DNA from 2 places in the Saccharopolyspora sp. NPDC050642 genome. Region 2 is predicted to be linked to the other one. Evidence: riboswitches for the same ligand, from Rfam matches in the RefSeq annotation. Region 2 holds a riboswitch; the other holds the start of a gene.
The links. Region 2 has a riboswitch for cobalamin ahead of cobN (cobaltochelatase subunit CobN). Riboswitches for the same ligand answer to the same signal wherever they lie in the genome.
Positions count from the first base shown of each region.

Region 1 (4,464 bases), on a different contig from region 2:
ACGCCGCAGGTGGCGAGCCGGAAGGACGTCACCGCCCAGTCCAGGTACTCCCCGTGCGCCGCCCGGCGCAGCGGGAGCAGTTCGCGCAACGCGGGCTCGTCGACCTGGATGACCCGGATGCCGGCCGCCTCCAGGTCGGCGACCTCGTCCCGGATCGCCAGCGCGACCTGCTTCGCGGTGTCGGCCGGCGGCTGGTCGTCGCGGACGAAAGACCACGCCAGGATCGTCACCGGTCCGGTGAGCATGCCCTTGACCGGCTTCTCGGTCAGCCGCTGCGCGTAGCTCGCCCACTCGACGGTGATCGGCGCCGGGCGGGAGACGTCGCCGTAGAGGATCGGCGGGCGCACGCACCGCGACCCGTAGGACTGCACCCATGCGTTGTCGGTGCTGGCGAAGCCGTCCAGGTGCTCGGCGAAGTACTGCACCATGTCGTTGCGCTCCGGCTCGCCGTGCACCAGGACGTCGAGCCCGAGCCCTTCCTGCAGGCGGATCACGCGCTCGATCTCGTCCTGCATCCGCCGCCGGTACGTCGCCTGGTCGATGCGGCCGGCGCGGACCGCGGCGCGCGCCTTGCGGACGTCCGTGGTCTGCGGGAACGATCCGATCGTCGTGGTCGGCAACGGCGGCAGGTTCAACGCCTTCTGCTGAGCCGCGCGCCGCGTGTCGTACTCGCCGCGCTGCGTGTATTCCGGCCGAAGTGCCTGCAACCGAGCGCGCACGCGATTGTTCCGGACCCGGTCCGCGCCGGCGCGGTCGGCGATCGCGGCGCGCGCCTCGGCCAGCTCGTCGGCCACCGCGTCGCGGCCCTCGCGCAACGCGCGGCCCAGCACGACCACCTCGCGGACCTTCTGCGCGGCGAAGGCCAGCCAGGGCTTCACCTGCGGGTCGATGCCGGTCTCCGCGTCGACGTCGTAGGGCACGTGCAGCAGGGAGCACGACGTGCTGACCGCGACCTCGTTCGCCGAGCCGAGCAGCGTGGCGGCGGTCGCGAGCGCCTTGTCGAGATCGGTGCGCCAGACGTTGCGCCCGTCGACGAGCCCGGCCACCAGGGTCTTGCCGCTCAGCCCGCGAACCGACGACAGGACGTCCACTGTGGACTTCCCGGCGACGAGGTCGGCGCCGATCGCTTCGACCGGGCTAGCCGCCAGCACCTCCAGCGCCTCGCCGAGATCGCCGAAGTATCCCGCGACCAGCAGTTTCGGCCGCTCCGCCAGATCGCCGAGCCGCTGGTAGGCGGCGCGCAGGGCGGCGAGTTCGGCCGGCGAGCGGTCGGCGGCGAAGGCCGGCTCGTCCAGCTGCACCCACTCAACGCCGGCGCGGTGCAGCTCGCCGAGCAGCTCCGCGTAGGCGTCCAGCAGCGCGTCCAGCCGGTCCAGCGGCCGGAACGACTCCGGCGCGCCGTCCGCGGATTTGGCCAGCAGCAGGAACGTGAGCGGGCCGACCAGCACCGGGCGGGTGGTCACGCCCAGCTCGGCGGCCTCCCGGTACTGCTCCACGGGAGTCCGGTCGGCGAGCGAGAACTGCGTGTCCGGGCCGATCTCGGGCACCAGGTAGTGGTAGTTCGTGTCGAACCACTTCGTCATCTCCAGCGGCGGCTCGGACGCCACGCCGCGCGCCATCGCGAAGTAGGTGTCCAGCGGGCCCAGCCCGAGCTTCGCGAAGCGCGGCGGGATCGCGCCGAAGGTGACCGCGGTGTCCAGCACCTGGTCGTAGTACGAGAACGTGTTGCCCGGCACCGAATCCAGGCCCGCGTCCCACAGCGAGCGCCAGGTCTGGACGCGGAGTTCGCGCGCCACCGCGCGCAGCTCCGCCTCGCCGATGCGGGACGACCAGTAGCGCTCCAGCGCGCGCTTGAGTTCCCGGTCGGGGCCGATCCGGGGGTATCCGAGTACGGTGGATCCGATCTTGCTGCTCAAGGCCCTCTCCTCGCGAGCTCGACGGCAGATGCCCCGAGGTCCGGGAAGGCGCAGGCGGACCGGCGCGCACCGCGCGGCGCGAGCCGGTCGTCCGCCGGGTCCTCCCGCGAGACCCCGGACCGCGCGCACCGTCCGGTGCGCGCACCGGTGGCAGGTCTTCGGACTCGCGGGCGCGTCCCGGCCGGAGCCGGGGTTCCTAGTGGCCGTCGCTTCCCAGGCACGCGTGCCCAGTGCTGTGCCCGGTCTGGGACCGGGGACGGCGTTCGTTCCCACTCACCGCTGCGGGGCAGTCCCGGATTCGCACCGGGTTCCCTCTTGCCTCGTCCACCCCGCTTCAGGGGGGCGGACGAACCACCAGCACAACGGAGGCTACCGATCGGGGGGCCGTTGGCAAGGGCCGGCGACGCGCCGGGCGGCCCCCTCGCGACCGGCGGTCCCCGGGCTGAACATGATCTTCCGGCCCACCGCCGCACCTCCGGTGAGACGCTCGTCACGCGGCACCGCAGGCCCGGTCCCGAAACGCGGGATGGCCACGTCCGGGTGACGATCGTGGAAACGGGCCGATCCGCATCTCACGTTTCCGCGGCGCGGGGCGTCTACGGGGAGTGAAAGTGAGACCGTTCGAGCAGATCGTTGACGAGTACGGCCCGATGGTGCTGCGAGTGTGCCGGGCCGTGCTCGGGCCGGCCGACGCCGAGGACGCGTGGTCCGAGACGTTCCTGGCCGCGCTGCGCGCCTACCCGGAGCTGGCCGAGGACACCAACGTGGAGGCGTGGCTGGTCACGATCGCCCACCGCAAGGCGGTCGACGTCACCAGGGCGACGGCCCGCCGGCCGGTGGTGGTCGAGCGCCTGCCCGAGCGGCCCAGCACGAGCGGCCGCCCGGAGGACTGGGACGGCGACCTGTGGGCCGCGCTGAGCGCGCTGCCGGCCAAGCAGCGCATGGCGGTGGCCTACCACTACCTGGCCGGCCTGCCCTACGCCGAGATCGCCGCGATCCTCGGCGGCAGCACCGATGCCGCCCGGCGGGCCGCCGCGGACGGCATCAAGACCCTGCGCACGACCTATAGACCCACCACGAGAGTGGGGAGGGAAGCGTGATGATGACGATCCATGAATCCGACGACGGACACCTGTTCGACGCGCTCCCGGCGATCGACTTCAACACCAGCGAGCGGCTGCACATCGACCTGGTGAGCGCGGCCCAGCGGGAAGGGCTGCTCGACGTCGCGTACCGCACCGTCGGCACCCCGGTCGGCGAGCTGCTGCTGGCGGCCACCGAACGCGGCCTGGTGCGGGTCGCCTTCGACCGCCAGGGGCACAGCACGGTCCTGGAGTCGCTGGCCGAGCTGATCAGCCCGCGCATCCTGCGGGCGCCGGCCCGGCTCGACGAGGCGGCCCGCCAGATCGACGAGTACTTCGCCGGGCGGCGGCGGACTTTCGACCTGCCGCTGGACTGGCGGCTCTCGCGCGGGTTCCGGCTCAACGTGCTGGAGCACCTGCCCGACATCGCCTACGGCCGCACCGCCAGCTACGCCGAGGTCGCCGCCGCGGCGGGCAGCCCGCGGGCGGTTCGCGCGGTGGGCACCGCGTGCGCGACCAACCCGCTGCCGGTGGTGGTGCCGTGCCACCGGGTCGTGCGCTCGGACGGCACCTCGGGCGGGTACGTCGGCGGTGCGGAAGCGAAGGAAACCCTGCTGACCCTGGAGGCGGCATGAGCACGTCGAAGACGGACCGGTACGCGAAGCAGGTCGCGGCGGCGGACTGGGAGGGGGTCGCCGCCGAGGTCAACGACTACGGTTGCGCACTGCTGCCGCAGTTGCTGACCCCCGCCGAGTGCGAGCGGATCGCGGCCCTGTGGGACGAGCCGGAGCACTTCCGGGCCACGATCAACCTGCGCCGCCATCGCTTCGGGGACAACGGCGATTACCACTACTTCGCCGCGCCTTTCCCGGAACCGGTGGAGAAGCTGCGGCAGGCCCTCTACCCGCGGCTGCTGCCGATCGCCCGGGACTGGGCCGAGAAGCTCGGCCGGGAAGCGGAATGGCCGGACACCCTCGACGAGTGGCTGGACGTCTGCCACCGGGCCGGGCAGGCCCGTCCCACGCCGATCCTGCTGCGCTACGAGCCGGGCGGCTGGAACGCACTGCACCGGGACCTGTACGGCGACAAGGTGTTCCCGCTGCAGGTGGTGATCAACCTCAACGATCCGGGGACCGATCACACCGGAGGCGAGTTCCTGCTGGTGGAGCAGCGCCCGCGCGCCCAATCCCGGGGCACCGCAACGCTGATCCCGCAGGGGCACGGCCTGGTGTTCACCACGCGCGACCGGCCGGTGCGCTCGGCACGCGGCTGGTCCGCTTCCCCGGTGCGGCACGGGGTTTCGCCGGTGCGTTCCGGGCGACGCCACACGCTGGGGCTCGTCTTCCACGACGCGGCATGACGTACCCGAGGACTGCTTCGATGGCGCGACGAACACCCTCGCCGCTGGCTCGCGGAACCGGCACGGCGACCCGGATTCCCTCGCCGCACAGCGAAATCGAGCTGGC
Region 1 covers NZ_JBFAIN010000001.1:105,970-110,433, forward strand. The annotation lists gene metE (5-methyltetrahydropteroyltriglutamate--homocysteine S-methyltransferase) at 1-1,916, opposite strand, end outside; cobalamin riboswitch at 2,048-2,287, opposite strand; gene AB0H93_RS00490 (sigma-70 family RNA polymerase sigma factor) at 2,522-3,016, shown strand; gene AB0H93_RS00495 (methylated-DNA--[protein]-cysteine S-methyltransferase) at 3,016-3,633, shown strand; gene AB0H93_RS00500 (2OG-Fe(II) oxygenase) at 3,630-4,358, shown strand; gene AB0H93_RS00505 (hypothetical protein) at 4,379-4,464, shown strand, end outside.
Region 1: linked by a shared signal. The riboswitch ahead of metE (5-methyltetrahydropteroyltriglutamate--homocysteine S-methyltransferase) and the one ahead of cobN (cobaltochelatase subunit CobN) in region 2 are both predicted to bind cobalamin.

Region 2 (4,464 bases):
CGGACCTCGCGATGCTCCTGCCGTGCCGGGCGCTGTGGTACGCGATCACCTCGGCCCGCTCGATCAGCCGGGCGGCCTTGACCGTCACCAGCTCGGGGTCGCCGGGGCCGAGACCCACGCCGAAAAGCGTGCCCTTGCCGTTGCTGCTCACTCTTCCTCGCTCGCGATCGCGTTGATGGCGGCCACCGCCATGGCGCTGCCGCCGCGGCGGCCGTGCACCACCAGGTGGTCCAGCCCGGCGGGGTGCGCCGCCAACGCCTCCTTCGATTCCGCGGCACCGATGAAGCCGACGGGCAGCCCCAGCACCGCGGCGGGCTTCGGGGCGCCGTCCTCGATCATCTCCAGCAGCCGGAACAGCGCCGTCGGGGCGTTGCCGATCGCGACGACCGATCCCGCCAGCCGGTCGCGCCACAGCTCCAGTGCCGCTGCGCTGCGCGTCGTGCCCAGCTCGCGGGCCAGGTCCGGGACCCGCTCGTCGGACAGCGTGCAGATCACGTCGTTGTCCGCGGGCAGGCGGCGCCGGGTCACGCCGGCGGCGACCATCGCGGCGTCGCACAGCACCGGCGCACCGGCGCGGAGGGCCGCGCGCGCGTTGAGCACCGCGTCCGCCGAGTACGCCAGGTCGTCGACCAGGTCGACCATGCCGCAGGCGTGGATCATCCGCACCGCTACCCCGGCCACCTCCGGCGGCAGGCCGCTCAGGGCGGCTTCCGCTCGGATCGTGGCGAAGGAGCGGCGGTAGATCTCCGCCCCTTCCCGGACGTATTCGGGCACCCCGCGGTAGCGGGTCGCCCCGTTGTTCTCGTTCACACTGTCCTCCGTGCCGCGACGAGCGCGGCGGATACCTGGTCGACATCGGCGCCGGATGCCCGCGTCTCGCCGTCGAGACCGACCTCGTAGCCGGCACCGGTCGCCAGCACTTCCACGACGCGCCCCTGCGGTCGGCCGCAGCGTCGTTCGCAACCCGACCAATGCACCGGCAGAGCGCCGCCGGCCGGTGCGCGCCAGGCGTCTTCGCGGACGTCGGCCCGCGCCTTCGCACAGCCGGGACGACCAGCGCACGCGGTCACCCCGGCACCGGCCGAGGACGGATCGACGAGCAGGCCGTGCGCGCCGAGTTCCGAGAGCCACCGACCGGATTCGTCCGGCCGCAAGCCGGGCAGGACGACGGTCCGCCACGGCGTCAGGCGAAGTTCACCCGCGGCCTCGGACGCGGCGGTGATGATATCCAGCTGGTCCCGCGACAGGCGGCCCAGTGGTGCTCCCGCCACCACCGCGACCGTTCCGTCGGACCGTTCCACCGCGCCGACCTGCGAATGCGTCGCCGGCTGGTTCGTCGGCAGCGGCCCGGCCGGGACGGTGCCGAGGCGTTCGGCGATCCGGCGCGCACCATCGTCGAGTTCGGCCAGCCGCCAAGCCGAGCACCCTTGCGCGGCCTTCTCCGCCAGGAAAGCCTCCGCTGCGGCGATGGCGACGCCGACGGCCTGGCCCGGGGTCGATCGCACTCCGGAATCCACGCCGGCGAGCACCAGCGCCAGGGCGTCGGCGCGCTCCGCGAGCAGGCCGACATCGGCGCCGAGCGAGATGACGTCCGCGCTGCCGTCGTCGACGGCGAACAGGAAACGTCCTGGCAGGTCCGCCAGCGACGGCGTCGCGCAGAGCGCCGTGTCGAGTTCCCGGGCCACCGCCCGAACGTCGACCAGTTCGCGGCCGTTCGCCGAGGGCGAGCCGATGATGTTGCGGACCCGCTCGTGCGTTGCCGACGGCAGCAGCCCCGCCGTCCGGAGTCCGGCGGCGAGTTCCTCCTCCGCTCCCGCGGGCAGTCCGCGCACCTGCACGTTCGCCCGCGAGGTGAGCTCCGCGCCGCCGTCGCCGAGCGCCGCGGCCGCCGCGATCGCCCGGACCTGGAGCGGTGTGAGCACGCCGCCGGGGATGCGGATGCGGGCCAGTCCGCCGTCGGCTGCCTCGTGCACCCGCAGCGCGCCGGGACACGCGTCCCGCTCTGGTCTGGCTCTGTGCAACACCCGGCTGATACTACGGACCCAGGTAGTTGCGGACGCAAAACAAGCGCGGTGCGACGTGCGTCATGCCCGCGCCGCTTGACGTAAGATCGTCCCGTTGCGAAGAGTGGTCGCAGCATTCAGCGGCGACGGTGGAGGAAGCCGGTGCGAATCCGGCGCGGTCCCGCCACTGTCACCGGGGAGCGGACTCCAGGGAAGTCACTGTCCTAACTGGACGGGAAGACGGAGCGAGCGCTGATCCGGGAGCCAGGAGACTCCGGTCGCCGCGACCTACGAACCGGGGCGAGGACCCCGAGGGAGGTGCCGTCATGCGCTGCGCACGCGCGCCCAGGCCCCGCGACGCCGGTCGCCACGCCGAGGAGCGATCCGCATGATCCTACTTCTGTCCACTTCGGACACCGATCTGCTCAGCGCGCGGGCCGCCGACGCCGAGTACCGGCTCGGCAACCCGGCGCGGCTGGGCGTGGACGACCTGCCCCCGCTGCTGGAGGACGTCGACCTCGTCGTCGTGCGGCTGCTCGGCGGCCGCCGGGCCTGGGAAGAGGGCCTGGACGCGCTGCTCGCGGGCCCGCGCCCGGTGATCGTGCTCGGCGGCGAACAGGCCCCGGACGCGGAACTGATGGAATGCTCCACCGTGCCGGGCGGGGTGTGCGCCGAAGCGCACCGCTACCTCGCCCACGGCGGCCCGGACAACCTGGCTCAGCTGCACCGCTTCCTGTCCGACACGATCCTGCTCACCGGGCACGGCTTCGAGCCGCCGGCGGAGACGCCGACCTGGGGCGTGCTGGAGCGGACCCCGCGGCGCACCGAAGGCCCGACCGTCGCCGTGCTCTACTACCGCGCGCACCACATGGCGGGCAACACCGCGTTCGCGAACGCGCTGTGCGAGGCCATCGAAGACGCCGGTGGCCAGGCCTTGCCGCTGTTCTGCGCCTCCCTGCGGGCGCCCGACCCGCAGCTGCTGGAACAGCTCGGCCGGGCGGACGCGCTGGTCGTCACCGTGCTCGCCGCCGGCGGCACGAAGCCCGCCACCGCCTCCGCCGGCGGTGACGACGAGGCATGGGACGTCGGAGCGCTCGCCGAACTCGACATCCCGATCCTGCAGGGGCTGTGCCTGACCAGTTCCCGCGAGGCCTGGGAGGACAACGACGAGGGCCTGTCGCCGCTGGACATGGCCACGCAGGTCGCCGTGCCCGAGTTCGACGGCCGCCTGATCACCGTGCCCTTCTCCTTCAAGGAGAACGACGCCGAGGGGCTGCCGGTCTACGTGGCCGACCGCGAACGGGCGGCCCGGGTCGCCGGCATCGCGGTCCGGCACGCGACGCTGCGGCACGTCCCGCCGCAGGACAAGCGGCTGGCGCTGATGCTGTCGGCCTACCCGACCAAGCACTCCCGGATCGGCAACGCCGTCGGCCTGGACACGCCGGTCAGCGCGGTCCGCCTGCTGCGGGCGCTGCGCGAGCAGGGCTACGACATCGGCCCCGAGGACGGCCCCGACGCGCTGCCCGGCGTCGCGGACCAGGACGGCGATGCGCTGATCCACGCGCTGATCGCCGCCGGTGGCCAGGACCGCGACTGGCTGTCCGAGGAGCAGCTCAGCGGCAACCCGGTCCGCATCCCCGCGCGCCGGTACGCGAGCTGGTTCGCGACGTTGCCCGAGGACCTGCGCACCGCGATCGAGCAGCACTGGGGACCGCCGCCGGGCGAGCTGTTCGTCGACCGCTCCCAGGACCCGGAGGGCGAGATCGTGCTCGCCGCCGTCCGCGCGGGCAACGTCGTGCTCATGGTGCAGCCGCCGCGCGGTTTCGGCGAGAACCCGATCGCGATCTACCACGATCCGGACCTGCCGCCGAGCCACCACTACCTGGCGGCCTACCGCTGGCTGATCGACGAGTTCGGCGCCCATGCCATGGTGCACCTGGGCAAGCACGGCAACCTCGAATGGCTGCCGGGGAAGACGGCGGGCATGTCCGCCTCGTGCGCCCCGGACGCCGCGATCGCCGACCTCCCGCTGATCTACCCGTTCCTGGTCAACGACCCCGGCGAAGGCACCCAGGCCAAGCGCCGGGTGCACGCCACCCTGGTCGACCACCTCGTGCCGCCGATGGCCCGCGCGGAGAGCTACGGCGACATCGCCCGGCTGGAACAGCTCCTCGACGAGCACGCCAACATCTCCGCGATGGACCCGGCGAAGCTGCCCGCGATCCGCAGCCAGATCTGGACGCTGATGCAGGCCGCCAAGCTCGACCACGACCTCGGGCTCGACGAACGGCCGCACGACGCGGAATTCGACGACATGCTGCTGCACGTCGACGGCTGGCTCTGCGAGGTCAAGGACGCCCAGATCCGCGACGGCCTGCACGTGCTCGGCGACGCCCCGGCCGGCGAGGCCCGGGTGAACCTCGTGCTCGCGATGCTGCGCGCGCGCCAGATGTGGAGCGGG
Region 2 covers NZ_JBFAIN010000016.1:82,525-86,988, forward strand. The annotation lists gene AB0H93_RS24135 (precorrin-2 C(20)-methyltransferase) at 1-151, opposite strand, end outside; gene AB0H93_RS24140 (precorrin-8X methylmutase) at 148-774, opposite strand; gene cobG (precorrin-3B synthase) at 807-2,024, opposite strand; cobalamin riboswitch at 2,156-2,278, shown strand; gene cobN (cobaltochelatase subunit CobN) at 2,392-4,464, shown strand, end outside.